4 regions of the Streptomyces sp. SudanB5_2050 genome follow, and region 4 is predicted to be linked to each of the others. Evidence: riboswitches for the same ligand, from Rfam matches in the RefSeq annotation. Region 4 holds a riboswitch; each other region holds the start of a gene.

Region 1 (7,098 bases), 1.3 Mb from region 4:
ACACGTTGCGGTAGTACTTGGCCGCGTCGCGGGCCATGTCCTCGACCTCACCGATGGTCTCCGCGCCGGCGAAGCCGCCGCCGATGAAGACGAAGGTGAGCGCCTTGCGGCGGATCTCCTCGTCGGTGGTGGAGTCGGCCTTGTCCAGCTGCTCCAGCACGTGGTTGCGCAGGCCGATGGACTCCTCGATGCCCTTCATGCCGATGCCCTGCTCGGCGAGGCCGGGGATCGGGAAGGTGCGGGAGACCGCGCCCATGGCGATGACCAGGTAGTCGAAGGGCAGCTCGTACGCCTCGCCGACCAGCGGGGCGATCGTGGCGACCTTGCGGTCCTGATCGATGGTGGTGACCCGGCCGGTGAGGACCTCCGCCTTGGGAAGCACGCGCCGCAGGGGGACGACGACGTGCCGAGGGGAGATGTTGCCGGCGGCGGCTTCGGGGAGGAAGGGCTGGTAGGTCATGTACGACCGCGGGTCGACGACGGTGACGGTCGCCTCGCCGTAACGCATCTTCTTCTGGATGCGTCGAGCTGCGTACAGGCCTACGTACCCACCGCCTACTACGAGGATCCTGGGACGCTCCGTGGTGCTCATGCCATCGAGTATCCACCCGCCTCAGGGGGGTCGTTCGTGCGCCCCTTCACAAGCTCGAGTCGGGGCTGTGTTACCATCCGCCGCCCACGTGATCCAGATCATGGTGAGGAAGGGAACCACCGCCCGCGGGACCCCGTTGTCAATGCCGCGTGAGCTGCTCCTCCGTATCCCCGGGGACGGTGGACCAGCCCTCCGGGACCCCTCCGAGGACCCCCGTCCCGACACCGTCCTGAACACGTTCAAAGGGCAGTTGAACCACCAAAAGGGTCAACCGGCGCACTTTCGTCGTCCTACGGGGCCCATTTCCTTGTGAAGAACTTCACGAACTTTCCCGACGGAACGTCACCGAGGGCCCCCGAAGGGCCCCCGGCGCGCGCTCAATCGTCGTCCGCCCTGCTCAGACCGCGACCGCGAAATCCCGCTCCGGGGGCCGCCGGACCCCTACGCCATCGACCAGGCGATGCCGTCGAGGATGTCGTGCTCGCTCACCACGACCTCCCGCGCGCCCGTCCGCTCCATGATCGACAGCAGTACGAGCGCCCCCGCGCCGATCACGTCGACGCGCCCGGGGTGCATGGAGGGCACGGCCGCGCGCTCGGCGTGCGTGGAGCGCAGCAGCCAGTCGCTGATCTCCCGCACGCGCTCCAGCGAGACGCGGGAGTGATGGATGGCGGCCGAGTCGTACTCCGGCAGCTCCTGCGCGATCGCGGAGACGGTCGTCACCGAACCGGCCAGGCCCACCAGCGTGCGCGCCTCCCGCAGCGGCACCGTCTCCTCGGCGAGGTCCAGGGCCGCCTCGATGTCCGCCCGCATCGCCGCGACCTGCGCCCCGGTGGGCGGGTCGGTCACCGCGCCGTCGTGCAGCAGGTGCCGCTCGGTCATCCGCACGCAGCCGACGTCCACGGAACGGGCGGCGCGCACGTGGTCGTCGCCGACCACGAACTCCGTCGAGCCGCCGCCGATGTCGACGACCAGATAGGGCTTGTCGAGGTGGCCCGCCCGTCGCCCACCACCACCCTCAATCGAAGGGCGCTTCGCGCCCCCTTGGATCTGCCCCGCCAGCTCCTTGGTGGCCCCGGTGAAGGAGAACTCCGCCTCCTGGTCACCGGAGATCACCTCCGGCTCCACGCCGAGGATGTCCAGCACCCCGCGCACGAACACGTCCCGGTTCTCCGCGTCCCGGGAGGCGGAGGTGGCCACGAAGCGCAGCCGCTCGGCGCCGTGCTCCTTGATGATCGCGGCGTACTCGCGGCAGGCGGCGAAGGTCCGCTCCAGCGCCTCGGGCGCCAGCCGTCCCGTGCGGTCGACGCCCTGGCCGAGCCGCACGACGGTCATGCGGCGGTCCAGGTCGGCCAGCTCGCCCGTCGCCGGGTCCGCGTCGGCGACCAGCAGCCGGATGGAGTTCGTACCGCAGTCGATGGCGGCCACCCGGGTCACTTGGCGTCCTCCTCGGCCGTCCCGGCGGCCGTCACGCACGGCCCCTTGCGCCACCACTCGGGCAGCATCGCGATCGCCTCGTCGCCCAGCGGGTTGACGCCCGGACCGGCCGCCAGCGAGTGGGCGACCAGCACGTGCAGGCACTTCACGCGGTCGGGCATGCCGCCCGCGCTGGGGAAGCCGGTCAGCTCCTCGATCTCGTCGCGGCGCCGGATGTAGTCCTCGTGCGCGGCGCGGTAGGCGGCGGCCAGCTCCGGGTCTGCGGCGAGGCGCTCGGTCATCTCCTTCATCACGCCGTTGGCCTCCAGCGTGCCGATCGCGGAGGCCGCCCTCGGGCACGTCAGGTAGTACAGCGTGGGGAACGGGGTGCCGTCCGGCAGCCGCGGGGCCGTCTCCACGACGTCCGGCTGCCCGCAGGGGCAGCGGTGGGCGATGGCGCGCAGGCCGCGCGGGGGACGCCCGAGCTGCTGCTTGAATGCCTCGACGTCCGCGTCGGTGGGTTCGGTGCGCGCGGTGGTCGGCGGGGGAGTCTGCATGACTGTCTTCTGCTGGTCTTCCTGTTGAGTCACTGCCGGGGCGGTCGGTTCACGGCCGTCGCCGCCGGTTCACGGCCGGTCCGCGGCGGCGTCGGCCTTGTCGATCCCGTCCCAGACGTTCCGGTACCAGGGACGGTCGGCGGCACCCGCCTCGGCGCGGGCCTGACGGGCCGCGTCCGGGTCGACGACGATGAAGCCCGTCTCCCCCGGCATCACGTAGTGCAGCCGCAGCCGGATCTGCTGTTCGGCGTAGGCGTCGTCCTGCCAGCGTGCCTTGAGGTCGCGCAGCTCCTCGACCCGGTCCCGGGTCTCCTGCTGCTCCCGCCGGAGGTCGGCGATCTCGGCGCGCTGGGCGACGTACTGCCGTATCGGGTAGGCGAGGGCCACGACGAGCGAGCAGAGCACCATCGCCAGCAGCGCGGCCCGGCCGGTCAGGCGGGAGCGGCGGGCCTGGCGCTTGGTCTGCGAGCGGTAGACCCGGGCCGCGGTCTGTTCCCCGATGATCCGGATCCTGGTCGCGGTGGAGAAACGGTCCCGGTCCTTCACCGCCATGTCTGTCCCCGCCTCCAGTCCACACGTGCGTACGTCCCCGCACACGGTACGGGACCGAGTACGGGGACGTACGTACGACGCTGCCTACCGGGGTGCGGGTCAGCCCTTGAAGCGCGGGAAGGCGCTGCGGCCGGCGTACACCGCGGCGTCGTCGAGGATCTCCTCGATGCGCAGCAGCTGGTTGTACTTGGCGACGCGCTCGGAGCGGGCCGGGGCGCCGGTCTTGATCTGGCCGCAGTTGGTGGCGACGGCCAGGTCGGCGATGGTGACGTCCTCGGTCTCGCCGGAGCGGTGGGACATCATGCACTTGAAGCCGTTGCGCTGGGCCAGCTCCACGGCGTCCAGGGTCTCGGTCAGCGAGCCGATCTGGTTCACCTTGACCAGGAGCGCGTTGGCGGCGCCCTCCTCAATGCCGCGGGCCAGGCGCTCCGGGTTGGTGACGAAGAGGTCGTCACCGACGAGCTGGACCTTGTCGCCCAGCTTGTCGGTGATGGTCTTCCAGCCCTCCCAGTCGTCCTCGAAGAGCGGGTCCTCGATGGAGACCAGCGGGTACGCGTCGACCAGCTCGGCGTAGTACTCGGTCATCTCGGCCGCCGAGCGCTCCTTGCCCTCGAAGGTGTAGACGCCGTCCTTGTAGAACTCGGAGGCGGCCACGTCGAGGGCGAGGGCGATCTGCTCGCCGGGGGTGTAGCCGGCTTCCTTGATCGCCTCGAGGATGAGGTCGAGGGCCTCGCGGTTGGAGCCGAGGTTCGGGGCGAAGCCGCCCTCGTCGCCGAGGCCGGTGGCCAGGCCCTTGCTCTTCAGGACCTTCTTGAGGGTGTGGTAGACCTCGGCGCCCCAGCGCAGGGCCTCGGAGAAGGACTCGGCGCCGATCGGCGCGATCATGAACTCCTGGATGTCCACGTTGGAGTCGGCGTGCGAGCCGCCGTTCAGGATGTTCATCATCGGCACCGGCAGCAGGTGCGCGTTGGGGCCGCCCAGGTAGCGGAAGAGCGGCAGGTCGGACGCCTCGGAGGCGGCGTGGGCGACGGCGAGGGAGACGCCGAGGATGGCGTTGGCGCCCAGCGAGCCCTTGTTGTCGGTGGCGTCCAGGTCGAACATGGCCTGGTCGATCAGGCGCTGCTCGGTGGCGTCGTAGCCGACCAGCTCCGGGCCGATCTGCTCGATGACGGCGAGGACGGCCTTCTCGACGCCCTTGCCGAGGTAACGGCCCGCATCGCCGTCACGGAGTTCGATGGCCTCGAAGGCGCCGGTGGAGGCACCGGAGGGAACGGCGGCACGACCCGTGCTGCCGTCGTCGAGGCCGACCTCGACCTCGACCGTGGGGTTGCCTCGGGAGTCCAGGATTTCCCGGGCTACGACGACGTCGATGGACGGCACGAGCATCTCCTTCTTCAATGTGACGCTTCGGTGTGACGCGCGGGTCCGAGGACCGCGGCGGCTCTGCGGGTCCGAGCCTAACCGGCTCCGGGCGATCGGCCAGCCGATCGCCCACCCGCTGGACAGAACCGAGAGTAAATTGTTTCCGAACGGAACAAAGACGTTTCCGAAAACCCGTTCGGAATCGCGAGTGGTTCCGGGGCGTGAAAAACCCGCCCCGGTGCGTACGGGGGAACACGCACCGGGGCGGGAGTCGCGGGGGCCGCCGCCTCTTACTTGAGGTGCAGCTGCTGGCCCGGGTAGATCAGGTCGGCGTCGTCGACGATGTCGTCGTTCAGCTTGAACAGCTTCGCCCAGCCGCCCTTGACGTCGTGCTCCTCGGCGATCGAGCTGAGGGTGTCGCCCTTGACGACCTTGTATTCGCCGTCGCCCTTCTCGACCTTCTTGCCGGTCGGGGTGGTGACGGTCTCCTTCTTGGCGGCCGGGCGCTCGTCGGAGCGGGAGGCCTTCTGCTCGGTGGAGCGGTCGGCGGTGGAGCCGCTGCTCTGGCTCTGCGAGCTGTCGGCGCTCTCGGAGCTGCCGGAGGACTGCGAGGACTGCGAGGAACCGCTGTCCTGGCTCTCGGAGCCGCCGCCGGTGTACGCGGCGCTCGACAGGCCGGTGCCGCAGACCGGCCAGGCACCCTTGCCCTGGCCCGCGAGCACCTTCTCGGCGATCTCGATCTGCTGCGCCTTGGTCGCCTGGTCGGCGGTCGAGGCGTACTGGGTGCCGCCGTACGCGGCCCAGGTGGAGGCGGAGAACTGCAGACCGCCGTAGTAGCCGTTGCCGGTGTTGATGGACCAGTTGCCGCCGGACTCGCACTGGGCGACGGTCTCCCACTCGGACGCGGTGGCGGCGGAGGCGTTGCCGGCCGCCATCAGCGGGGCGGCGACGGCGGCACCGGTGACGCCGGCGACGGCGACGATGCGGGTGGCCTTGGACGGACGGCGGTGCTTGCCCTTGCCGGAAAACAGCATGGTTGATCCCCTCACCGACGCCTGCGAGGTGAGCTGTCGGGTTCGGGCCGGTTGAGTTGCCCGGCCGGGTTCCTCGCGGAACTCGGCTTCACCCCTAGCCGCCCGGCTCAACTGCCCGGCACGGCGCTTACCTTGGTTCCCCCGCTCCTGCCTGCGGCGCTCGAAGCGACGACTGTTCCCGTACGGCCGCTGGCAGGATTCGGCGTTGCGGCTGTCGGGGCCCGCGGTGGCGAGCGGTCATGACCGTAGACACGCGCTCCGCGGTTTTTCAAAGACGATCACGGCTTCTGAGACCTATCTCTCACGAGATCCAAAACGGACATACAGCCTCTAACCGTGACGCGAACTCCCCCTACTTTTCGCCCGATTCGCCCGTGACCGTGAGCGTCTGACCGGGCAGGATGTGGTCCGGGTCGGCTCCGACGACCTCCTTGTTGCCGGCGTAGAGCGAACGCCACCCGCCGTCGAGGTCGAGGGAGTCGGCGATCCCCCAGAGACTGTCGCCGGAACGGACGGTGTACGAGCCCTCCACGGCCTCCCGCGCATCGCCGTCGCCGCGCGAGGCGTGCCGGCCCGAAGAGGCGTCCGTGCGGCCGCTCTCGGCGCCCTCGTCGGCGCTGTCGCCGCGGTGCCGCCCCGCTCCGGACTCGGCACCGGCAGCCGAAGTGCCGTCGCTCTGCCCCACCTTGTCCGTTTCATCGTTCTTGGTGGTGCCTGTGGACGGACTGCCGGATTCCTGCGAGCCGGCACTCGCGGAAGCATCGGATTCGGCCGAAGTGTCCGACTTGGACGTTTCGCCCTTGCCGGTCGACGTGGCGTCAGGAGTCCCCGACGGGGAAGCCGAAGGCGACGATCCGGAAGCCTCGCCCGAACCGGCCGGGTCCGTCGTACCGGTCGGGTCCGCCGGCTCCGACGAGTCCGCGGTGCCGGTCGAGCCGGACGGGTCACCCGTCCGCGGAGCGGTGGGCGCCTGAGAGGCGTCCCCGCCCTCCGACGACCCGTCACCGGCGGAACCCGCGCCGTCGCCGCCCAGGGCGCCCGAGTCGTTGCCCAGTCCCGCGAGCAGACCGCAGGTGGGCCAGGCGGCGATGCCCTGGTCCGCGTGTATCTTCTCGGCGATTCTTATCTGCTGGGAGCGGCTGGCCTCGTCGGCGCTCGGCGCGTACTCCAGGCCGCCGTACTGCTCCCACGCCTCCTGGGACAGCTGCAGGCCGCCGTAGTACCCGTTGCCGCTGTTCTGGCTCCAGGCGCCACCGGTCTCGCACTCGGCGACCCGGTCCCAGTTCGCGCCGTCGGCCGCGTGGGCGCCGGTGGCGCCGAGGAGGGGGATCGCGATGGCGGAGCCGGTCACTCCGGCGGCGACGACCAGGGCGGGAGCCTGGCGGGGGCGGCGGTGACGACCGTTCCCGGAGAGCATGCGACGACCTTTCACGAGACGACGGGGACCGCGCGGCGGTGATACTCGGGCCACGCTGATCCGTGAACGTATAGGCAGATGATCGCTTGTCACAAGTTCATGCCGCGCAGATCACGTGAAGATCACAAAGTTGAGCGCGTGTCACTTTTACTTCGGGGACGGACCGTG
Region 2 (7,098 bases), 2.1 Mb from region 4:
AGAGGCTGCTCTCCTACAGCCCTCACCTGGACCGGGTCTTCTTCGGCAACAGCGGCACCGAGGCCGTGGAGACCGCGCTGAAGTTCGCCCGGTACGCGACCGGGAGACCGAGGGTCCTGTACTGCTCGCACGCCTTCCATGGCCTGACCACCGGCTCGCTCTCCGTCAACGGCGAGGAGGGGTTCCGCAAGGGCTTCGCCCCCCTGCTGCCCGACACCCCCGTACCGCTCGGCGACGTGGACGCACTGGCGCGGGAGCTGAGGAAGGGCGACGTGGCCGCGCTGATCGTGGAGCCGATCCAGGGCAAGGGCGTGCACGAGGCCCCGCCCGGCTACCTGCGCGCGGCGCAGGAACTGCTGCACCGCCACAAGGCCCTGCTGATCGCCGACGAGGTGCAGACCGGGCTGGGCCGGACCGGGAAGTTCTACGCCTTCCAGCACGAGGACGGGGTCGAGCCGGACCTGGTGTGCGTCGCCAAGGCGCTGTCCGGCGGCTACGTGCCGGTGGGGGCCACGCTGGGCAAGGACTGGATCTTCCAGAAGGTGTACTCCTCGATGGACCGGGTGCAGGTCCACTCGGCGAGCTTCGGGTCCAACGCGCAGGCCATGGCCGCCGGGCTCGCGGTGCTGTCCGTGATGGAGAACGAGGAGATCGTGGCGAACGCCGCCGCGGTGGGGGAGCGGCTGAAGACCCGGCTCGCCGAGCTGGTGGACCGCTACGAGCTGCTCGCCGACGTCCGCGGCCGGGGGCTGATGATCGGCATCGAGTTCGGCCGGCCCCGGTCCCTCGGGCTGCGCAGTCGCTGGACGATGCTCCAGACGGCGCGCAAGGGACTCTTCGCGCAGATGGTCGTGGTGCCGTTGCTCCAGCGCCACCACGTCCTGACCCAGGTCTCCGGCGACCACCTGGAGGTCATCAAGCTGATCCCGCCGCTGATCGTCGACACGGCGGACGCCGACCGCTTCGTCGACGCCTTCACGGAGGTGATGGACGACGCGCACAACGGCGGCGGACTGATGTGGGACTTCGGCAAGACCCTGGTGAGACAGGCGGTGGCCAACCGCTAGCCGCAGAGGCGGCGACCGGTCGCCGGAGGGGCACCGGCCTCGGATTTTGCCTCTCGGGCAAGAAAATTGCCTGTGGGGCAAAGTTCGGGCTGAATAGGAGCCATGACCTCCCACGAGACCGGGCCCCCGGCGCCCGAGGCGGCGGCGGACGCGGTGTCCGTCGTGGCACCGCAGCTGCGGTCCCTGCGGCGCAGGGCCGCCCTCACCCTGGAGGCGGCGGCCCGCGCCGCCGGGCTGTCGCCCGCCCACCTCTCCCGGCTGGAGACCGGGCAGCGCCAGCCCTCGCTGCCGATGCTGCTCGCGCTCGCCCGTGTCTACGGTACGACCGTCTCGGAACTGCTGGGCGAGACGGCCCCGGACCGGGACGCGGTCGTCCGGGCCGACGCCATGGAGCCGACGTACGCCGGCGGCTGGACGTACTGGCAGGCCGGCGGGGCCGGCCGCGGCATGCAGGCCCTGCGGGTGCACGTGCCGCACGGCTCCCAGGGCGACATCGTGCGGGTCCACCCGGGCGAGGAATGGCTCCATGTGCTCCGGGGCCGGCTGCGCCTGCGGCTCGGGGACACCGTGCACCTGCTCGGTCCGGGCGACGGAGCGCACTTCGACTCGCTCACCCCGCACCGGATCGCCGCCCAGGACCCCGACGGGGTCGACCTGCTCTTCGTCCACACCCTGCTGCAGAGTCCGACGGCCGCGCTGTGCCTGGGCCCCGCCCCCACGACGACCCACCCCGCCTCGGGAGAGACGCCATGAACCTCCAGGACAAGTTTCCGCGCGCCCTGTGGGTGCGGCTGTTCATCTACCTCATCGTGGGGCACGTCTTCGCTGGCTTCATCTACCTGCTCTTCGAGGTGGGCGCCAACAGCCGGTGAGCGCCGGGCTCAGTCCAGCAGCCGCTCGCGCAGCCGCTCCCGGGTCTCCGGAGTGATCCGCAGACCCTGCTCCAGGTAGGCGTCGACCCCGCCCCAGGTCTCGTCGATCGTCTCGAAGGCCGCCGCCAGGTACTCGGCGCGCGCGTCGAAGAGCGGGCTGAGCAGCTCCATGACCTCGGGGGAGTAGGCCGAGGCGGCGGAGCCGCTGCGACGCACCTTGTACCGGCGGTGGGTGGCGTTCGACTTCAGGTAGTCCTCGACGACGGCCTCGCGCTCCACGCCCAGGGCGAGCAGCGTGACCGCGATCGACAGGCCCGCGCGGTCCTTGCCGGCCGCGCAGTGCATCAGGGCGGGGACGCTGTCCTCGGCGAGCGCGTGCAGCACCCGGGAGTGCTCCGCCGTGCGCTCCTTGATGATCAAGCGGTAGGAGCCGATCATCCGGTCGGCTCCCTTGCCGTCCGCCAGGATCGAGCGGAGCTGGTCGAGGTCGCCGTCGCGGACCATCTTCCAGAACTCGGCGCCGTCGGCCGGGTCGCTCAGCGGCAGGTTCACGTTGCGCACGCCCGGCAGCTCGACGTCCGGGCCCTCGAGCTTCTGGTCGGCCGCGTTGCGGAAGTCGAAGATCGTGTGCAGGCCCAGCGAGGCCAGGAACGCGGCGTCCTCACCGGTGGCGTGCGCGAGGTGGCCGCTGCGGAACAGCACCCCCTGGCGGACCCGCCGGCCGTCCACGGTCGGCAGCCCGCCCACGTCCCGGAAGTTGCGCACCCCGGCCAGCTCGGGTTCGGTCGACGGCACCTGCTGCGTCACGGGGGCTCCTCCCACTCCGCCCCGCCGACGCCGCTCGCCGACGGGCACGAGTCGACGATACGGCACGGTGCCCCGGCCTCAAGGGGGCGAAGTAATCCGAGTACACCGCTTCTGGGCTTTCTGTCCGAATTGCAGCATTGATTCCAACTCGCTCTGGAATGAGAGTGACTGGCGGGGAAGCGCGTGAGCAGCGTCATACCCGTGACGGTGCGTTGCCCGTCATGTTCACGTAATTCACGCGGTTTTCATGGCTGTTTACGGGAAAACACGCTTCCGGAATCGACGGAGGGTGACGGCGGAATCCGGTAATGGATCAATCGGAACACCCGTGAACGCAACCTCTCGCTTGTCCCTGTGCGTCTTGGTCCCTTACGTTCACCACCGATCCGGACGGACGCCTAATCCTGCCGCCGACCGGAGCCCGCACTCATCCACCACCCGTACACGGCAGGAGCGGGGGACCCACAGGTACGAATGCCTGTTCCGGTTCCCGGAACGGCTCGGGGTGAAGCCGCGTCCAGACGCGGCCGGGCATCTCCAGCCCGAACCCGACAGCTCACCTCGTAGGCGCCGGAGAGGAATTCGACATGCCCGCGAAGGGTAAGCACCGCCGTACCAGGGCCATGCGCCTGACCCGCACCATCGCCGTCGCCTCCACCGGCGGCGCCGCGCTCGCGCTCCCGCTGATGGGCGCCGCCGCAGCCCAGGCGGCCCCCGCGCACCCGGTCTCCGAGCAGGCCGTGCAGGGAGTTCCGGCGTCGGCGAAGAAGGCCGCCGCCGAGAAGAACGCCGACTCGCGCACGTACACCGTGAAGAGCGGTGACTACCTCTCGAAGATCGCCGACGAGCAGGACGTCGACGGCGGTTGGAAGAAGCTCTACGCGGACAACCGCGAGGCCGTCGGCGCCGACCCGTCCCTGATCCACCCCGGTCTGAAGCTCTCGATCGACGGACCGGCCGCCAAGTCCGGGCAGCCCGCCGCCGAGAAGCCCGCCCAGGCGGAGAAGCCGGCCTCGCAGTCCTCCGCCGAGAAGGCCGAGCCGGCCGAGGCGGAGAAGTCCTCCAAGGCCGCGAAGGCGTCCTCCGCCGACTCCGCCGACTCCACCGACTCCGCCGAGTCCTCCGGGTCCTCGGGCAAGAGCACCCAGTCCGCCGGTACCACCAGCGGCTTCACCTCCCCCGTCCCGGGCGGCACCGTCGGTACCCCGTACCACCAGACCGGCAGCATGTGGTCCAGCGGCTACCACACCGGCACCGACTTCGTCGTCCCGACCGGCACCTCCCTCAAGGCCGTCGGCGCGGGCACCGTCGTCTCCGCCGGCTGGGGCGGCGCCTACGGCAACCAGGTCGTCATCCAGCTCGCCGACGGCCACTACGCCCAGTACGCCCACCTGTCCTCCCTCTCCGTCTCGGCCGGCCAGTCCGTGACGGCGGGTCAGCAGGTCGGCCTCTCCGGTGCCACCGGCAACGTGACCGGCCCGCACCTGCACTTCGAGATCCGCACCACCCCGGACTACGGCTCGGACGTGGACCCGATCGCCTACCTGCGCTCGCACGGCGTCTCCCTCTGACGACGCCTCGGCGCGGTCTGCGCGCCGCCGAAGGCCGGACCCCGATCCCCGGGTCCGGCCTTCGGCCATTTCGCGGTGTCCGGCACGTGTCCGGCGTATTCCTGAATTGGCGAACACTTTAGGCGTGGTGTTTCTCACCGCACGTCAACCCTTTCCTACGGTCGCGTAGGTCACATTCCAAGGTGGAGGATGGGCCGACGTGGCAGACGATTCGAAGAGTGACAGCAGAGCAGTGATCGGGTCGTACGTGGCGGTGGGGGACAGCTTCACCGAGGGCGTCGGCGACCCCGGCCCCGACGGGGCGTTCGTCGGCTGGGCCGACCGGTTCGCCGTACTGCTCGCGGACCGGCGCCCCGAGGGCGACTTCACGTACACCAACCTCGCCGTGCGCGGCAGGCTGCTCGACCAGATCGTGGCGGAGCAGGTGCCCCGGGCCGTCGAACTCGCGCCGGATCTGGTCTCGTTCTGTGCGGGCGGCAACGACATCATCCGGCCCGGCACCGACCCCGACGAGGTGGCCGAGCGCTTCGAGCGGGCGGTGGCCGCGCTGGCCGCCGCGGCGGGCACGGTGCTGGTGACGACCGGGTTCGACACCCGTGGGGTGCCCGTCCTGAAGCACCTGCGCGGCAAGATCGCCACCTACAACGGACACGTCCGCGCCATCGCCGACCGCTACGGCTGCCCCGTGCTCGACCTGTGGTCGCTGCGCACCGTCCAGGACCGCAGGGCGTGGGACGCGGACCGCCTGCACCTGTCACCGGAGGGGCACACACGCGTGGCGCTGCGCGCGGGCCAGGTCCTCGGCCTGCCCGTCCCCGCCGACCCCGACCAGCCCTGGCCGCCGCTGCCGCCCCGCGGCACTCTGGGCATCCGGCGGGACGACGTGCACTGGGCCCGGGAGTATCTGGTGCCGTGGATCGGGCGCCGGCTGCGCGGCGAGTCCTCCGGCGACCACGTGATCGCCAAGGGGACGCTGTCGCCGGACGACATCAAGATGCGGATCGCCTCGGTGGCCTGACGTACCCGCCGTGATCCGTCGACCCGGTCGCCGGGGGCGGTCACCGCGGGGCGGTCACCGTGGAGCGGGCGACCCGGGTCGGACGGGCGGTGCCGGCCGGGGGGATTCGGGTCAGCCGCGCGGTGCCGGCCGGGCGGAGACCGCCTCGCGGTCCAGACCCAGCTCCCGGGCCAGCGCCTCGTCCGTCCACTCCCGGGCCCGCGCCCTCGACACCGTCCCCGCGTACGAGGTGAGCTGCACGGCCAGTCCGTCGAGGAACGCCGTCAGACGCAGGGCGGCACCGTCGGGGTCCGCGCAGCGGAACTCGCCGGCCGCCACACCCTCGGCGATCACTCCGGCGATCTCCGCCTTCCACTGCCGGTCCAGGTCCCGCGCGACGTCGCGCAGCGCGGGCTCGCGCAGCGCCACCGCCCAGCCCTCGATCCACAGTCGCCAGCCCTTGGCCTGCCCGGTCGGGGCGTACCACCGCACCGCCGCCCGCAGCCGGCGCAGTGCCGAGGTGCGGCGGCCCAGCAGCTTGCGCAGGTGGGCGAGATCGTCCTGGGCGGCGTGCGCGAAGGCGGCGGCGACGAGCTTCTCCTTGGTGGAGAAGTGGTAGAGCACCAGCGCGTTGCTGACGCCGAGCGCGGCGGCCACGTCGGCGATCCGCAACGCCGCCACACCCCGCGCCGATATCTGGTCCAGGGCCGCGCGCAGCAGCTCCTCGCGCCGCTGCGCCACACTCAATCGGACTCTCCCCACGCCCGCCACCCTATACAGACGCCCGGAGCCGGGGCCGCCGCAGCCGTCGTGAGCTGCGCCTACGGCGGCCCGCGGCTCTCTGGCACCCCGCCGCTCAGTCGGTCGTCGCGGCGGCCGTGCCCGTGCCGGTGCTCGCCTCGGTGCGTCCGGTGCGTCCGGTGCCGGGCACCTCGCACGCATCCTTGAACCCCTGGCTGGTCAGATCCAGCGCCGCGTTGATGCGGGACCGCAGGTTCTCGACGGCGACGATGGCCGTCAGCTCCACGAAGGCCGGCTCGCCCAGCGCCGTCCGCAGCCGCCCGGCGAGGTCGTCGCCGACCTGGGGCGGTGTCGCCGTCATCGCCTCGGCGTACTCCATGACGTCCCGCTCCAGCGGGGTGTAGGCGTCGCTGTCCCGCCACACCGGCACGTCGTGGAGCTTGCGACGGTCCATGCCGCGCTCGGCGTTCTCCCAGTAGCCGAAGTCCATGCACCAGGAGCAGCCGATCGAGGCGGCCGAGGCCATCACGGCGAGTGCCTTCAGGTCGGAGTCCAGCTTGTTCCACCCGGCCACGGACTGCTCGAAGCGCAGGTCGCCCCAGAGCACCCGCGGGTTGTGGGCGAGCGCCTTGCCGGGGTCGAGGACCTTTCCGTAGGTGCGCCGGGAGTACCACTCCACGGCGCGGAAGAAGAGCGTCCGGGGCGGGGTGAGCGAGACGCGGGCCATGGGGGCCACCTTCCTGTCCGTCGGTCGTGCGGTGTGCTTGCGGACGCTCCGGCCGGGCGCCCTCACCAATAGGACGGAGGAGGGGAACACGGATGTGACATCGGTCGTTCGAGTGACGTCGGACGAGAGTCGGACACGACGACAATGGAGACCTCGACCACATCACCTGGAGGCACCGTGGCCGCATCCCGTTCCCCGAAGCAGGGGCTCCGCCTGCCCCTGCCCGCGGCCTTCGGCGCGGACCCGACCGGCGCCCGCATGGCGCGCATCCGCCGCTCGCCCCACTTCCGTGACGGCGTCTTCCAGAACCCCGGCG
Region 3 (7,098 bases), 3.3 Mb from region 4:
GAGCCGCAGCCGGTTCCGTCACGTCCGTCAGGAGAGGGGTTCGCCATGACCAGGCCGTCCGCCCGTCACGTCCTGCCCGAGTTCACCGAGCGCACCGGTGCCGGGCAGCGGGCGCTGGACCCGTACGCCAAGCTGCTGGAGGAACGGATCGTCTTCCTGGGAACACCGATCGACGACACCTCGGCGAACGACGTGCCGGCACAGCTCCTGTACCTGGAGCACCAGGACCCGGACCGCGACATCGCCCTGTACGTCAACTCCCCCGGCGGCTCCTTCACCGCCATGACGGCGATCTACGACACGATGCGCCACATCGCCTGCGACGTGGCGACGACCTGTCTGGGACAGGCCGGTCCGCCCGCCGCGGTCCTGCTCGCGGCGGGCACGCCCGGCAAGCGCGCCGTGCTGCCCGGCGCACGGGTGGTGATCCACCAGCCCTCCCTGACCGAGCCGGTCCACGGGCAGGCCCGCGACCTGGCCGTCCGGGCGGGCGAACTGGCCCGCGTCCGCGCCCGGCTGGAGGAGATCCTCGTACGGCACACCGGCCGCACCCCGGAGCAGGTGGGCGCGGACCTCGAACGGGAGACCGTGCTGGACGCGCGCCAGGCGCTGGAGTACGGCCTGGTGGACCGGATCGTGCCCGGCCGCGGGGTCCCGCCGCGGCACACGCCCGGCGCGAGGTGAGCCGCCGATGCTGCCACCGGAGCCCCCTCCGCTGCCGGCCCTGACCCGCGCGGAGGCCGAGCTGATCGACCGTTACCTGGAGGTCGTGGACCTGCTCGGACGCATCAACCCGGCACGGGACGGCGACACCTACGGCGGACTGCGCGCCGCCCAGGCGCTGGTCGGCAAGGCGAGCGCCCTGCGCGACGCGCTGGCACTGATGCACCGCAGGGGCGAGACGGAAGTGCACGCGAGCACGCTCGCCCGGGCCCTTCGGGTACTGGACGGCGAGCGGCGGACGGCACGGATCGCCATCCCGCGGCACCCCGCCGACTGAGACCCGCCGTCCGGGCCCCCGTGCGCACGGCATCGAAACGGACCAAACGGCTTACCCCCTTTCAGCGTAGGAACACCTCCGATTCGGGACCGCCCCGGGTTGCGCGGGCCGTCCGCCCCGGCACCGCCGTTTCGGCTCGCGCCGCTGGTCCCGACGTCGCCCTGACGGGCGGCGAGACGTCGAACGAAGGGGCGTCCACCCGAACGGGTGAGTGGTGAGTAACAACACAAAGGGCACGTTCCGTTGGGATTTTCCCACCGGACGGGACAAGATCCGTGACTGACGACAAGCCCCCGCCGCAGCGGCGGGGCGGTCCGGGCGGACGCCGAGTCCTGCCGCCGTCCGGACGACCGGTCGACAGGAGTGGATCGGCAGGAGTGGAGGACCCGAGCACGACGGGTCGCCGGTACGGCCGTCTCCGGGAGGACGACGCCGGGCCGAGTGACCCTTGGGGTGAAGCCGCATCCGTGCGGCCGGGCAACTTCGCCAGCCCGAATCCGACAGGTCATCCTTCACAGGCGGCTGACGAAGGGTTGCGCATGTCTGCGCTCAATCGAGTCCCGTCCCTGATGGCCCGTGCCGGTACGGCCTCCGCTCTCACCCTCGCCGCCGTGGGCGGCTCCGTCGTGGTCCCCGGTGCCGCCTCCGAGGCGTCCGCGGCCGCCCACGCCACCAAGGCGCTCCAGATCGCGGCCTCCAAGAAGGGCTCACCGTACGCATGGGGCGCCGTGGGACCACACAGGTTCGACTGCTCCGGGCTGACGCTGTATTCGTTCAAGAAGGCCGGCAAGAAGCTGCCGCGCACGGCGGCCCAGCAGTACAACAAGACCCGGCACATTTCGGCCGGCAACCGCAAGGCCGGTGACCTGGTCTTCTTCCACTCGGGCCGCAGTGTCTACCACGTCGGCATCTACGCCGGGAAGGGCAAGATCTGGCACGCCCCGAAGACCGGGGACGTGGTGCGCCTGCAGAAGATCTGGACCGGCAGCGTCTGGTACGGCCGGGTCAAGTAGCCCGGCCGGGGAGGGTGACGGTGTCCTGACCCGCCGTCACCCCTCCGGCGCCGTCCGGCGGCGTCCAGGGAAGCTCGATGGAGACGGTCTTGCCGCCCTCGCGTGTCGGGCGCACCCTCAGCTTGCCGCCGCACTCCGCCGTCAGCCAGCGGATGATCACCATGCCCCGGCCGTTGTCCTGCTGGACGGCGGCCGGCAGGCGTTTGGGGAACCGGGGATGGCTGTCGGTGACGCCCAGGCGCAGCCGCTCGTCGCGGTCGAGCGCGAGGTCCACCGTGAACGTGGGCGACTGGCCGAACGTGTGCTGGACCGCGTTGGTCGCCAGCTCCGAGACGATGAGCCGAACGGTCTCCGACACCTCCGCCTCCGCCGGCAGTCCCCACTCCGCCAGTGTGCCGACCACGTAGGACCGCGCGGCGGCCACCGAGGCGGGATCGCTCGGCAGAGTGACGGATGCTTCCAGATGGTCTGCCATGGCGACGTCGTCCCTTTCCCACGGGACCGCAGTCCGACACGGAGCGGCTGGTTCGAGTACGGTCCCGGACTGGTGCTTCGCCGCCAGACTGCCATCACCCGGCCCGCGAAGGGCGGCGATCCACCAAGATATGCATATATCTGTCGCTCGATGCGGTGAACTCTGCGACCCCAGAGCGTATGTGGGCGGCTCGTCAGGAGTAGAGGAGTGGCCCATGCAGCACGGTCCCGTGGTGCGCCGCCGGAAGCTGGGCGCCGAACTGCGCGCCCTGCGCACATCGGCGGGGATCACCAGCGGTGAGGCGGCCCGGCTGGTGGGCTGGCACCAGTCGAAGGTCAGCCGGATCGAGACCGGCACGAGCGGGGCGAAACCGGCCGACGTGCGGTTACTGCTGGACGCCTATGGCGTGGACGACGCCCAGTTGCGGGAGCTGCTGGAGGTGCTGGCCGGCACCGACGGGCCGGGCGGGGGCCGGAATCACTGGTGGCACGCCTATCGCGGGGTGCTCCCGCCGACCTACCGCGACTTCATCAGCCTGGAGTCGCAGGCGAGCGCGATGCGCACGCTGGAGACCACGGTGGTCCCCGGCCTGCTCCAGACGCCCGAGTACGCCCGCGCGGTGACGCACGCCGCGGTGGACGGACTGTCGGAGGAGCGGCTGGACACGCTGGTGGAGGTGCGGCTGGCCCGCCAGGACGTGCTGCGGGCCGAGCCGCCGCTTGAGCTGAGCGCGGTCCTGGACGAGGCGGTGCTGCGGCGCGAGGTGGGCGGGCCCGGGGTCATGGCCCGTCAGCTGGAGCGGCTGGTCGAGGCCGCACGCCTCCCCCATGTCGCGCTCCGGGTCCTGCCGTTCGCCGCCGGGGCGCACATCGGTGTCACCGGCCCTTTCGTAATCTTCTCTTTTTCGAGCACTTCTGATCTGGACGTGGTTGTTCTCGACCACTTGACGAGTAGCCTGCACCTCGAACGGAAAGAAGACGTAGAGGCCTACACCGAGGCCTTCAACGCCCTTCTGGTTCATGCCCTTTCGCCCGAGGACTCGTTGGACTTCATCGCCGCGACCGCGGCAGGCGCGTAAGGAGGCACCATGTCAGGCACCACGTCGGATTCCACGTCGGCACGTCCCCGGAACGTCCCCGTGAGTACGGCGCTGCCCGGTGCGCGATGGCTGCGCAGCAGCTACAGCACCGGAGCGAACAACTGTGTGGAGACGGCCCGGCCGTCGGACGGCCCCTGGGCCGGTCTGCTCGCCGTACGCGACTCCAAGGATCCGGCCGGACCCGCGCTGCTCTTCTCCCCGGGGAGCTGGGCGTCGTTCACCGCCGCCATCCACAGCGGCTGATCCGGGCGGGCATCGGACGGCGCACGGCCGTGTCACGCCGACTCATGGTCGCGTTTCGCCGATGACCCGCACAGCGCGTTCGATCTGTACCCCGGAGAGGTCCGCACGGGCGGTCAGCCTGAGCCGTGAGATGCCGTCGGGCACGGAGGGAGGGCGGAAGCACCCCACGGCCAGGCCGGCCGCACGACAGTCGGCCGCCCACCGGACGGCCCCCTCCGGGGAGGGCGCGCGCACCGAGACGACCGCGGCGTCCGGACGCACCGCGGACAGCCCCTCGGCGGTCAGGCGTGCGTGCAGTTCGGCCGCCACCGCCCGCGCCCGCGCCGCCCGTTCGGGCTCGCGGCGCAGCAGTGTCAGCGCCGCCAGCGCCCCGCCCGCCGCCGCGGGGGCGAGACCGGTGTCGAAGATGAACGTGCGGGCCGCGTTGACCAGATGCTCGATCACCTCGGCGGGCCCGAGCACGGCGCCGCCCTGGCTGCCGAGCGACTTGGACAGCGTCACCGTCACGACGACGTCGTCCGCGCCCGCGAGACCCGCCTCCCGCGCGGCACCCCGCCCGCCCTCGCCGAGGACCCCGAGGCCGTGCGCGTCGTCCACGACCAGTCCGGCCCCGTACGCGCGGCACACCTGCGCGAGCGCGGCCAGCGGCGCCGCGTCGCCGTCGACCGAGAAGACCGTGTCGGAGACGGCGACCGCGGGCCCCTCGTGCGTCGCCAGGGCCTTGCGCACGGCGTCCGGGTCCGCGTGCCCCACCACCTGGGTCGTGCCGCGCGCCAGCCGGCAGCCGTCGATCAGCGAGGCGTGGTTGCCCGCGTCGGAGACGACGAGGGAGCCGTGCGGGGCCAGCGCGGTCACCGCGGCGAGGTTGGCCGCGTAGCCGGAGGAGAAGACGAGCGCGGCCTCGAAGCCGCAGAAGTCGGCGAGTTCGCGTTCGAGTTCGGCGTGCAGTTCGGTCGTCCCGGTCACCAGCCGGGAGCCGGTCGCCCCGGCGCCCCAGGCCCGCGCGGCCCGCGCCGCGCCCTCGGTGACCTCCGGGTGCCGGGCCAGTCCGAGGTAGTCGTTGCTGGCCAGGTCCAGCAGCGGCGAGTCGGCCGGCCGGGGGCGCAGAGTCCGTACGAGGCCCGCCCGGCGGCGCACCAGGGCCTGCTCGTCGATCCAGCCGAACGCCATGGATCGGTCCTCCGTCGGTTTTGTAGGCAGTGGACAGACGATAGCGGTACCGCCACCCCCGCGAGGTGTGGCAATACCCACACGGTGATCTGTCAGTGTTGTGCAAACTCTCCTTGGCCCCGGGTGGCCCCGTAGGACAGGATCGGCTCTCATGGACCTGCTGAACACGCTGGTGAACAAGGGGCTTCGGCGTGAGTCGCCGACCCGCGAGGAGGCCCTTGCCGTCCTCGCCACTTCCGACGACGACCTGCTCGATGTGGTGGCCGCGGCCGGCAAGGTGCGCCGGCACTGGTTCGGCCGCCGGGTGAAGCTCAACTACCTCGTCAACCTCAAGTCGGGCCTGTGCCCCGAGGACTGCTCCTACTGCTCGCAGCGGCTCGGCTCCAAGGCCGAGATCCTCAAGTACACCTGGCTCAAGCCCGACCAGGCGTCGCAGGCCGCCGCCGCGGGCGTGGCCGGGGGTGCCAAGCGGGTGTGCCTGGTGGCCAGCGGGCGCGGTCCGACCGACCGGGACGTGGACCGGGTCTCGGACACCATCAAGGCCATCAAGGAGCAGAACGAGGCCGTCGAGGTGTGCGCCTGTCTGGGCCTGCTCTCCGACGGCCAGGCGGAGCGGCTGCGCGAGGCCGGTGCCGACGCCTACAACCACAACCTCAACACGTCCGAGGCGACGTACGGGGACATCACGACCACGCACACGTACGCCGACCGGGTGGACACGGTCAACAAGGCGCACGCCGCCGGGCTGTCCGCCTGCTCCGGGCTGATCGCGGGCATGGGCGAGAGCGACGAGGACCTGGTCGACGTGGTCTTCTCGCTGCGGGAGCTGGACCCGGACTCGGTGCCGGTCAACTTCCTGATCCCGATGGAGGGCACGCCGCTCGCCAAGGAGTGGCACCTCACCCCGCAGCGGTGCCTGCGCATCCTGGCGATGACGCGGTTCGTCTGCCCGGACGTCGAGGTGCGCATCGCGGGTGGGCGCGAGGTCCATCTGCGCACGATGCAGCCGCTCGCCCTGCACCTGGCCAACTCCATCTTCCTCGGCGACTACCTCACCAGCGAGGGGCAGGCCGGCCGGGCGGACCTGGAGATGATCGCGGACGCCGGGTTCGAGGTGGAGGGCGCCGGAGAGGTGACGCTGCCGGAGCACCGGGTCGCGGACCGGGGCGGATGCGGTTCGCACGGGGAAGGCGCGGGCTGCGGGTCGCACGGTGAGGGCGGGGGCTGCGGCTCCGCGCACGAGGGAGGGAGCCTCTGCGGCTCCGCCCCGGCCGAGAAGGGCGCCGGCGCCGTGCCCGCGGTGGCCGGCGAGCCGCGCACGGACCTGGTCGCCGTGCGCCGCCGTGGTGCCGGAACGGACCTCGCGCCCAATGCCTGAGCCCGCGCTGACCGTGGACGAGCTGCTGGCGCTCGACCGGCGGCACGTCTGGCATCCGTACGGCCCCATGCCCGGCCGGCAGGACCCGCTCGTCGTGGAGTCGGCGAGCGGGGTGCGGCTGCGCCCGGCCGACGGCTCGGGCGAGCTGGTCGACGGGATGTCGTCCTGGTGGTCGGCGATCCACGGCTACAACCATCCGGTCCTCAACGAGGCCGCGCGCGAGCAGTTGGAGCGCATGAGCCACGTGATGTTCGGCGGGCTCACCCACGAGCCGGCCGTGCGACTGGCGAAAATCCTTGTCGACATGTCGCCCGAGGGCCTGGAGCACGTCTTCCTCGCCGACTCCGGCTCGGTCTCCGTCGAGGTCGCGGTGAAGATGTGCCTGCAGTACTGGCGCTCGCTGGGCCGGCCGGAGAAGCGGCGCCTGCTGACCTGGCGCGGCGGCTATCACGGCGACACCTGGCAGCCGATGTCGGTGTGCGACCCCGAGGGCGGGATGCACGAGCTGTGGCAGGGCGTCCTGCCGCGCCAGGTCTTCGCGGACGCGCCGCCGACGGAGTACGAGGAGACGTACGCGGATCATCTGCGCGCCTCGATCGAGCGGCACGCCGGCGAACTGGCCGCCGTGATCGTCGAGCCCGTGGTGCAGGGCGCGGGCGGGATGCGGTTCCACTCCCCCGCGTATCTGCGGGTGCTCCGGGAGGCGTGCGACGCGCACGG
Region 4 (7,098 bases):
TCACCGCTAGCGCCCACCGTTACAGGCCGGTCGGTATCGGATCATGCGCGGTATGTTTTTGATCAGGAGATATGAGCAGATATTGATCGACATCCTCGGAGCCGAAAGCCGCCACCGAAGATCACATCACCCCTCCCAACGGCCCGCACTCCGAGTACGTCACCCACCCGGCCCTCCCCTCCGTCCCGAACGCATGCCCGCACGGCGCACGGACGAACACGAGACGGGACAACGGCCGATTCCGGAGCCCGCCCGGCGAGACCCCCGGCCCGACACCCCGCTCCGTAAAGCCCTCGCACCCTGCCTCCGTGAAGCCCTCCCGCCCTCCCTCCGTGAAGCCCTCCCGCCCTGCGGCCGATTGACTCACACTTAGCCTGAATGCCCGATTTGGGCGTCTTGTTGGAGCCCGTGAGTTGGCTCACTTCACGCCACCTGTAGGCAACCCGGCCGCCGACTGTGCCCTCCCTTTGCCCCGCAAGCGAGTTGACGCTTGGCAGCCGCAAAGGATCAAGCACCCCAAACCCCCCAGACCAAGGTCAACATGCGCGTTGGGTGATTCCTGCACTTGTTCCGGACATGTGCTCTCGCATACGTTCCCGGCCTGTCGGGCGGACGCCGAATCCTGCCACCGCCCGGACGCACAGTCATCCGCCAACACACTCGCCGGCAGGAGCGGGGGACCCAGGTAAGTCGCCGTACCGGTCACCACCGGAACGGCTAGGGGTGAAGCCGTGCCCGCGAGGGCCCGGCCGGGCACCTCCCCGCCCGAACCCGACAGCTCACCTCGCAGGCGTAAGGAGAGGGACTCAAGCATGTCTGCCAACGGTCAGAACCGTCACGCCCGCACCGCCCGCCTCGCCCGCAAGCTCGCCGTGGCCGGCACCGGCGCCGCCGTGCTCGCCCTGCCGCTCATCGGCGCCACCAGCGCCTCCGCGGCCACCCCGGCCGCCGCGCCGGCCGCCGCCACCGCGACGACCACGTACTCGAACACCCTCGACGGGTGGATCCGGGAGTCGCTCGACATCATGGCGCAGCACGGCATCCCCGGCACGTACGAGGGCATCCACCGCAACATCCTGCGGGAGTCGTCCGGCAACCCGCTCGCCATCAACAACTGGGACATCAACGCCGTCAACGGCACCCCGTCCAAGGGCCTGCTCCAGGTGATCGACCCGACCTTCCAGGCGTACCACGTCGAGGGCACCTCCTGGGACCCGTACGACCCGGTCGCCAACATCACCGCCGCCTGCAACTACGCGGCCGACCGGTACGGCTCGATCGACAACGTCTTCGGCGCTTACTGAGCCGCGGCGCGCCGCGGCGCGCCGCACGGGGACGTAGGGAAGATCCGCTCGAGGACGACGGCCACGCCGTCGTCCTCGTTCGTCGTGGTGACCTCGTCGGCGACCGCCTTCAGCTCGGGGTGGGCGTCGGCCATGGCGACGCCGTGGGCCGCCCACTGGAACATGGGGATGTCGTTGGGCATGTCCCCGAAGGCGATCGTCCGCCGCCGGCTCACCCCCAGGCGCTCGGCGGCCAGCGCCAGCCCGGTCGCCTTGGTGATGCCGCAGGGCTGCAGCTCCACCGTCCCCGGCCCCGACATGGTGACGGTGGCGAGGGAGCCCACCACCGCGCGCGCCGTCGCCGCCAGCTCGTCGTCGGACAGCTCGGGGTGGCGCAGCAGCACCTTGCTGATCGGCGTGGCCCACAACTCGTCGCGCCGGTCGACGCGCACCGCGGGCAGCGTCGGGTGGGGCATCAGGTATCCCGGCTCGATGAGGGTGAGGCCGTCGACGCCGTCCTGGTCGACCGCGGCGTGCACCTGCCCGACCTCCGCCTCGATCTTGCCGAGCGCGGTCTCGGCCAGCTCCCGGTCCAGGGTGACCGACCACAGCATCCGGTGCGCCCCCGCGTCGTACACCTGCGCGCCCTGCCCGCACACCGCGAGCCCGGTGCAGCCGAGGCGTTCCAGCAGGGACCGCACCCGGGGTGCCGGGCGCCCGGTCACCACCAGGTGCCGCGCACCGGCGCCGGCCACCCGGGCCAGCGCGGCCAGCGACCGGTCGGAGACGGTGTCGTCGCCGCGGAGCAGCGTGCCGTCGAGGTCGGTGGCGACGAGTGAATATGCGGTGCGGTCCATGATCAGAGAATACGGACGCGGCACCTGCCCGACTCACCGGCGACCGCTTCCGAACGAGGTGGCGGCGAGTACGTCCGAGTACGCACGACGACGCCCGATCGTGTCCGAAACCTGGCACATCATCGGCTAAAGCCGGTTAAGGGCCTGTGCACCGGTTGGCAACAACATGGCCCGCTACCTACCGGCCGGACGGCCCCGGGGGTACCTTCCTTGTGTCCAGGGGGGACTTGATCGGGGGGTCGGGTTGAACAGCGGACGTGTGCGCGTGCTCAGGCCGGAGGAGCTGGGCGAGGGGGAACGGGAACGCTGGCGCGAGCTGCGCGCCAAGTCGACGGCTCCGCGCAATCCGTTCATGGAACCGGAGTTCACCGACGTCGTGGGCCGGGTGCGGCCCCGCGCGCGGGTGGCGGTGGTCTACGACGGCGGCGAGGCGGCGGGTTTCCTGCCGCACGAACGCGGACCCCTGGGGCAGGGCCGCGCGATCGGGCTCGGGGTGTCCGACTGCCAGGGCGCGGTGCTGCGCCAGGACCTCGCCCCGGACACCCGCCGGCTGCTGCGGGCCTGCTCCCTGTCCAGCTTCGCCTTCGACAACCTGGAGGCGGAGCAGGGGCTGTTCGTGCCGCACGCCGTCGAGGAGCACACCACCTACGTCATCGACGTGGAGCAGGGGTACGAGGCGTACGAGAAGGCGCTGCGCGCGCGGTCGCCGAAGTTCCTGAAGACCACCCTGGCCAAGGAGCGGAGGCTCGGCCGCCAGGTCGGGGACGTGCGCTTCGTCTTCGACGAGCGCGATCCGGCCGCGCTGCGCACGCTCATGGCGTGGAAGTCGGCGCAGTACCGCAGGACGGGGCGCCGGGACCGGTTCGCCCAGGAGTGGATCACCCGGCTCGTCGGACGGCTGGCCGGGACCCGGGCGCCGGAGTGCACCGGCACCCTGTCGGTGCTCTACGCCGGCGGCCGTCCCCTGGCCGCCCACTTCGGGCTGCGCTCGACGACGGTCCTGGCGTGCTGGTTCCCGGCGTACGACCCGGACTTCGCCAAGTACTCGCCGGGGCTGATCCTGCACCTGCGGATGGCCGAGGCCGCCGCCGCCGAGGGCATCGGCATGCTCGACATGGGGCGGGGCCCGGCGGAGTACAAGGACTCGCTGAAGACCGGCGAACTCCCCGTCTACGAGGGCGCGGCGACGCGTCCGGGGGCGGGCGCCGCGCTGCAGTGGCTCGGCCGCGAACCGGTGCGCCGCGCGCACGGCTTCGTGCGCGCGAGGCCGCGGCTGGCGTCGCTGGCGGTACGGACACTGCGGGGCGCGGCCCGGCTGCGCCGGTCCTGACGACGGGCACCACGGAGGGCAACCACGAGGGGGTGGGCGCATGGCCGGTGGGCGGCGTGCGCGGCAGGAGACACGGCGGGAGATCGAGCAGTTCCTGAGCATCGGGCCGGTGCAGGTCGCCGAGCTGGATCTGCCCGGCGCCCGGGGCGCGGAGGGCAGGGGGGCAGCGGACACGGAAGGCGTGGAGCTGAGACCGGGGCCGGGCGGCGCACCGATCACGTCCGGCTCGGTGTTCGTCCTGGTCAGGCGGGCGGGGCGGCCCGTCGGCACCCTCCTCGGGCAGGTGCCCGACGGCGCGGATCCCGTGGCGGTGCTGGCCGGGCTCGCCCGGGAGCTGCCCCCGCAGGCGCCGCCGGAGCCGCTGCCCGTGCCGCCGAGCGCCAGTGTGGTGGTCGCCACCCGGGAACGCGCCGGGCGGCTCGCCCGCGCCCTGGACTCGCTGCTCGCCCAGGACCACCCGGACTTCGAGATCGTCGTCGTCGACAACGCGCCCGTGACCGAGGAGACGCGGGAGCTGGTCGAGCGGAAGTACGGCGAGCGGGTGCGGTACGTGTGCGAACCGGTGCCGGGGCTGGCGATCGCGCACAACCGGGGCCTGGCCGCCGTGCACGGCCGGGTGGTCGCCTTCACCGACGACGACGTGGTCGCCGACCCGCGCTGGCTCACCGAACTGACCGCGCCCTTCGCCGCCGATCCGGGGCTGGGCTGCGCCACGGGCCTGATCCTGCCCGCGCGGCTGCGCACCCCCGCCCAGGTGCTGCTGGAGAGCCACGGCGGCTTCGCGAAGGGCTTCGTCCCGCGCACGTACGACCCGGCGCGTCCGCCCGCCGACGAGCCGCTGTTCCCGTTCACCGCGGGCCGCTTCGGCTCCGGCGCCAACATGGCCTTCCGTACGTCGGTGCTGCGCGCGGTGGGCGGCTTCGACCCGGCGACCGGCGCGGGCACGCGGGCGCGGGGCGGCGACGACCTCTACGGGTTCGTCCGCGTCCTCGCCGAGGGCCGGCGGCTGCGCTACACGCCGAGCGCTCTGGTGTGGCACCACCACCGGGAGACCTGGCACGACCTGGAGACCCAGGCGTACGGCTACGGCGCCGGCCTCACCGCCTACCTCACGGCGATCCTCGTGAACCGGCCCGCGCTGCTGCCTGCCTTCCTCGCCCGGGTGCCGGGCGGGCTGGCGCACGCACGGGGACTGACCGCCGTGCGCGGCCCGGAAGCCGGTGCCGGTGCCGGTGCGGCGGACGGGGGTGCGGGCGCCGGGGTGCCGGGCGGGGGCGCGGGCGCCGGGGTGCCCGGTGGGCACGACTCCCGTACGCATCCCTGGCCACGCCGGCTGTCCCGGCTGCAACGCCGGGGCATGCTGTACGGCCCGGTCGGCTATCTGCGCGCCCGCCGGGCGCTGCGCACGGTCGGGCTGGAGGCGAGATGAACGAGGGCGCCGCGCACACGTCCGACGGGGCGGACGGGCACATACCCGTCTTCCTCTACCACGCGGTGACGGACGACCCGCCCGCGTGGATCGCCGAGTTCACCGTCTCCCCCAAGGAGTTCGCCGCGCATCTCGACGCGATCGTCGACAGCGGGCGCACCCCCGTCACGATCAGTGTGCTCGCCGACCACCTCGCCGGGCGGGCACCGCTGCCGCCCAGGCCGGTGCTGCTCACCTTCGACGACGGCTTCGCCGACCTGCCCGGTCCCACGGCCGAGGCGCTGGCCGAGCGGGCGCTGCCCGCCACCGCCTACCTCACCACCGGGGCCATCGCCCCGGGCGGCCGGAGCCTGTTGCCGCCCGCGCCGATGATGACGCTGGGCGAGGCGGCGGAGCTGGAACGTTCCGGCATGGAGATCGGCAGCCACACCGTCACCCACGCCCAGCTCGACACCCTGTCCGCCAGGGAGCTGACGTACGAACTGCGCGAGTCCAAGGCGGTGCTGGAGGACGCCCTCGGGCACCCGGTGCGCCACCTCGCCTATCCGCACGGCTACAACAGCGCGAAGGTGCGGTCGCTGTCGGCCCGCGCCGGGTACGAGACGGCGACCGCGGTGCGGCACGCGCTCAGCTCGGACCGCGACGAGCGGTACCGCATCGCGCGGCTCATCGTGCGGCAGAGCCACACCCTCGCCGATGTGACGGCGTGGCTGGACGGAGGGGGCGCCCGGATCGCCCCCTACCGCGACGGCCCCCGGACGGTCGCCTGGCGCTGGTACCGGCGGGGCCGGGCGGTGCTCCGGGGGCCCGAGTTCGCGGGGTGAGGGCGCGGGTCAGCGGAGCGGCTGGTTGAGGTGCGGGTCGGCGGCCACCTCGCGCAGGCTGGCCCACGCCCGGTCGCCCGCGACGGCGAGATCGCAGTGCGGTCCCGGGTCGCGGTAGTTCCACTGGAGGGCCGCCTTGACGCCCTCCAGGTCCTTGAGCACCGCGGGCACCTGCGCGTACCACTCCGCCTGCCGGTCCGGCCGCTCCGGGTCGGAGGCGCTGCCGAACTCCGACAGCATCAGGGGCTTGTCGTCGGAGATGTTGGCCCGGACCCAGTCGTGGGTGGCGTACTGGGTCTGCGCGAAGCTGAGCCAGTCCGTCTTGTGGCAGAGGTAGTAGTTGTACTGGTTGTAGCCGATCCAGTCGACGTACTCGTCCCCCGGGTACATCTGCTCGAAGAGGTCGGCGTGGTCCAGGTAGCCGGTGATGATCCAGGTCCACACCACGTTGTCGACGCCCAGCTCGCGGAAGCGGTCGTGGATGTGCCGGTAGGCCCGGACGTAGTCGGCCGGGGAGCCGTTGCCGGGGGTGCGGGTGTCCATCTCCAGGTCGAAGGAGAGGAACACCTTCTTCCCCGTGCGCTCCCCGTACTCCTTGACGCGCCGCGCCTGGACGTCGATCACGGAGTCGTCCAGGTCCCCGGCGGCTATCCGCCTCCAGGTGGGCTGCTGCGCCTTCGTGCCGCCCCACCACTTGCTCTCCCAGGACAGCAGCAGCATCCGGTCCTCGCCCACGCGCTGCTCCTGCTCGGTGAGCAGCTGCCCCTCCAGGCGGGTGTCCGTGACCGCGGACATGTCGTGGTACGTGTACACGATGTCGAGTCTGCGGCCGACGTTCTTCTCGTAGGCCCGCACCTTGTCGGCGAGGTTCGTCTTGTCGTGCGGCACGAAGGCGCCGAACCAGGCCCCGCAGGGCGGCTCCAGCAGTTCGGTGGGGCGGCACTTCGGATCGTCGGCCGGGCCGGCCGGGCCGGAGGCGTCGCGCAGGGCGAGCACCGCGACCAGGACCGCGCAGGTGGCCGTGACGGAGGTGAGCAGCAGCCGGCGCCGGCCCCTGGCCCGGCGTTCCTCCGGGGTCCTGGGCCGGCGGTGCTGTCCGGTCGTCGTCGAGTCCCCGCGTGTACGGCGAGCGGGACGGGCGAACCTCACAGAGCGGAACCCTTCCGTGTCCTCGGCGCCGCGCCCGGCGCCGTGCTGGGCATCGGGGAGGCACGCAGGCGCGGGCAGAACGCGGCCAGCGTGGTGAGCAGGGTGAGCGTCAGCAGGACGCGGTCGCCGCTGAAGGCCCGAGCGGCGATCAGCACCGTGGCGACGAGCATCGCGGCGCACAGGCTCAGCAGGACGGCCAGCATCACGCGTTCCAGCCGATCGGAGT

What was found. Region 4 has a riboswitch for cyclic di-AMP ahead of ACFZP7_RS20500 (transglycosylase SLT domain-containing protein). Riboswitches for the same ligand answer to the same signal wherever they lie in the genome.
Region 1: linked by a shared signal. The riboswitch ahead of ACFZP7_RS14685 (transglycosylase family protein) and the one ahead of ACFZP7_RS20500 (transglycosylase SLT domain-containing protein) in region 4 are both predicted to bind cyclic di-AMP.
Region 2: linked by a shared signal. The riboswitch ahead of ACFZP7_RS29450 (peptidoglycan DD-metalloendopeptidase family protein) and the one ahead of ACFZP7_RS20500 (transglycosylase SLT domain-containing protein) in region 4 are both predicted to bind cyclic di-AMP.
Region 3: linked by a shared signal. The riboswitch ahead of ACFZP7_RS05805 (C40 family peptidase) and the one ahead of ACFZP7_RS20500 (transglycosylase SLT domain-containing protein) in region 4 are both predicted to bind cyclic di-AMP.

Annotation. Positions count from the first base shown of each region.
Region 1 covers NZ_OZ186760.1:3,308,365-3,315,462, forward strand. The annotation lists gene ACFZP7_RS14660 (NAD(P)/FAD-dependent oxidoreductase) at 1-592, opposite strand, end outside; gene ACFZP7_RS14665 (exopolyphosphatase) at 1,034-2,029, opposite strand; gene ACFZP7_RS14670 (DUF501 domain-containing protein) at 2,026-2,565, opposite strand; gene ACFZP7_RS14675 (septum formation initiator family protein) at 2,635-3,117, opposite strand; gene eno (phosphopyruvate hydratase) at 3,217-4,497, opposite strand; gene ACFZP7_RS14685 (transglycosylase family protein) at 4,770-5,513, opposite strand; cyclic di-AMP (ydaO/yuaA leader) riboswitch at 5,517-5,682, opposite strand; gene ACFZP7_RS14690 (transglycosylase family protein) at 5,866-6,930, opposite strand; gene ACFZP7_RS14695 (cytochrome P450) at 7,078-7,098, opposite strand, start outside.
Region 2 covers NZ_OZ186760.1:6,677,473-6,684,570, forward strand. The annotation lists gene ACFZP7_RS29430 (aspartate aminotransferase family protein) at 1-1,067, shown strand, start outside; gene ACFZP7_RS29435 (helix-turn-helix domain-containing protein) at 1,170-1,820, shown strand; gene ACFZP7_RS29440 (DUF6126 family protein) at 1,817-1,939, shown strand; gene ACFZP7_RS29445 (tyrosine-protein phosphatase) at 1,949-2,746, opposite strand; cyclic di-AMP (ydaO/yuaA leader) riboswitch at 3,172-3,329, shown strand; gene ACFZP7_RS29450 (peptidoglycan DD-metalloendopeptidase family protein) at 3,334-4,317, shown strand; gene ACFZP7_RS29455 (SGNH/GDSL hydrolase family protein) at 4,550-5,335, shown strand; gene ACFZP7_RS29460 (TetR/AcrR family transcriptional regulator) at 5,447-6,076, opposite strand; gene ACFZP7_RS29465 (carboxymuconolactone decarboxylase family protein) at 6,171-6,782, opposite strand; gene ACFZP7_RS29470 (MBL fold metallo-hydrolase) at 6,960-7,098, shown strand, end outside.
Region 3 covers NZ_OZ186760.1:1,335,962-1,343,059, forward strand. The annotation lists gene ACFZP7_RS05795 (ATP-dependent Clp protease proteolytic subunit) at 46-684, shown strand; gene ACFZP7_RS05800 (hypothetical protein) at 692-1,000, shown strand; cyclic di-AMP (ydaO/yuaA leader) riboswitch at 1,392-1,536, shown strand; gene ACFZP7_RS05805 (C40 family peptidase) at 1,540-2,013, shown strand; gene ACFZP7_RS05810 (ATP-binding protein) at 2,006-2,488, opposite strand; gene ACFZP7_RS05815 (helix-turn-helix transcriptional regulator) at 2,703-3,566, shown strand; gene ACFZP7_RS05820 (DUF397 domain-containing protein) at 3,576-3,830, shown strand; gene ACFZP7_RS05825 (8-amino-7-oxononanoate synthase) at 3,873-5,000, opposite strand; gene bioB (biotin synthase BioB) at 5,152-6,378, shown strand; gene ACFZP7_RS05835 (adenosylmethionine--8-amino-7-oxononanoate transaminase) at 6,371-7,098, shown strand, end outside.
Region 4 covers NZ_OZ186760.1:4,586,596-4,593,693, reverse strand. The annotation lists cyclic di-AMP (ydaO/yuaA leader) riboswitch at 640-807, shown strand; gene ACFZP7_RS20500 (transglycosylase SLT domain-containing protein) at 813-1,304, shown strand; gene ACFZP7_RS20495 (HAD family hydrolase) at 1,298-2,140, opposite strand; gene ACFZP7_RS20490 (GNAT family N-acetyltransferase) at 2,406-3,470, shown strand; gene ACFZP7_RS20485 (glycosyltransferase) at 3,511-4,899, shown strand; gene ACFZP7_RS20480 (polysaccharide deacetylase family protein) at 4,896-5,723, shown strand; gene ACFZP7_RS20475 (glycosyl hydrolase) at 5,733-6,872, opposite strand; gene ACFZP7_RS20470 (hypothetical protein) at 6,869-7,098, opposite strand, start outside.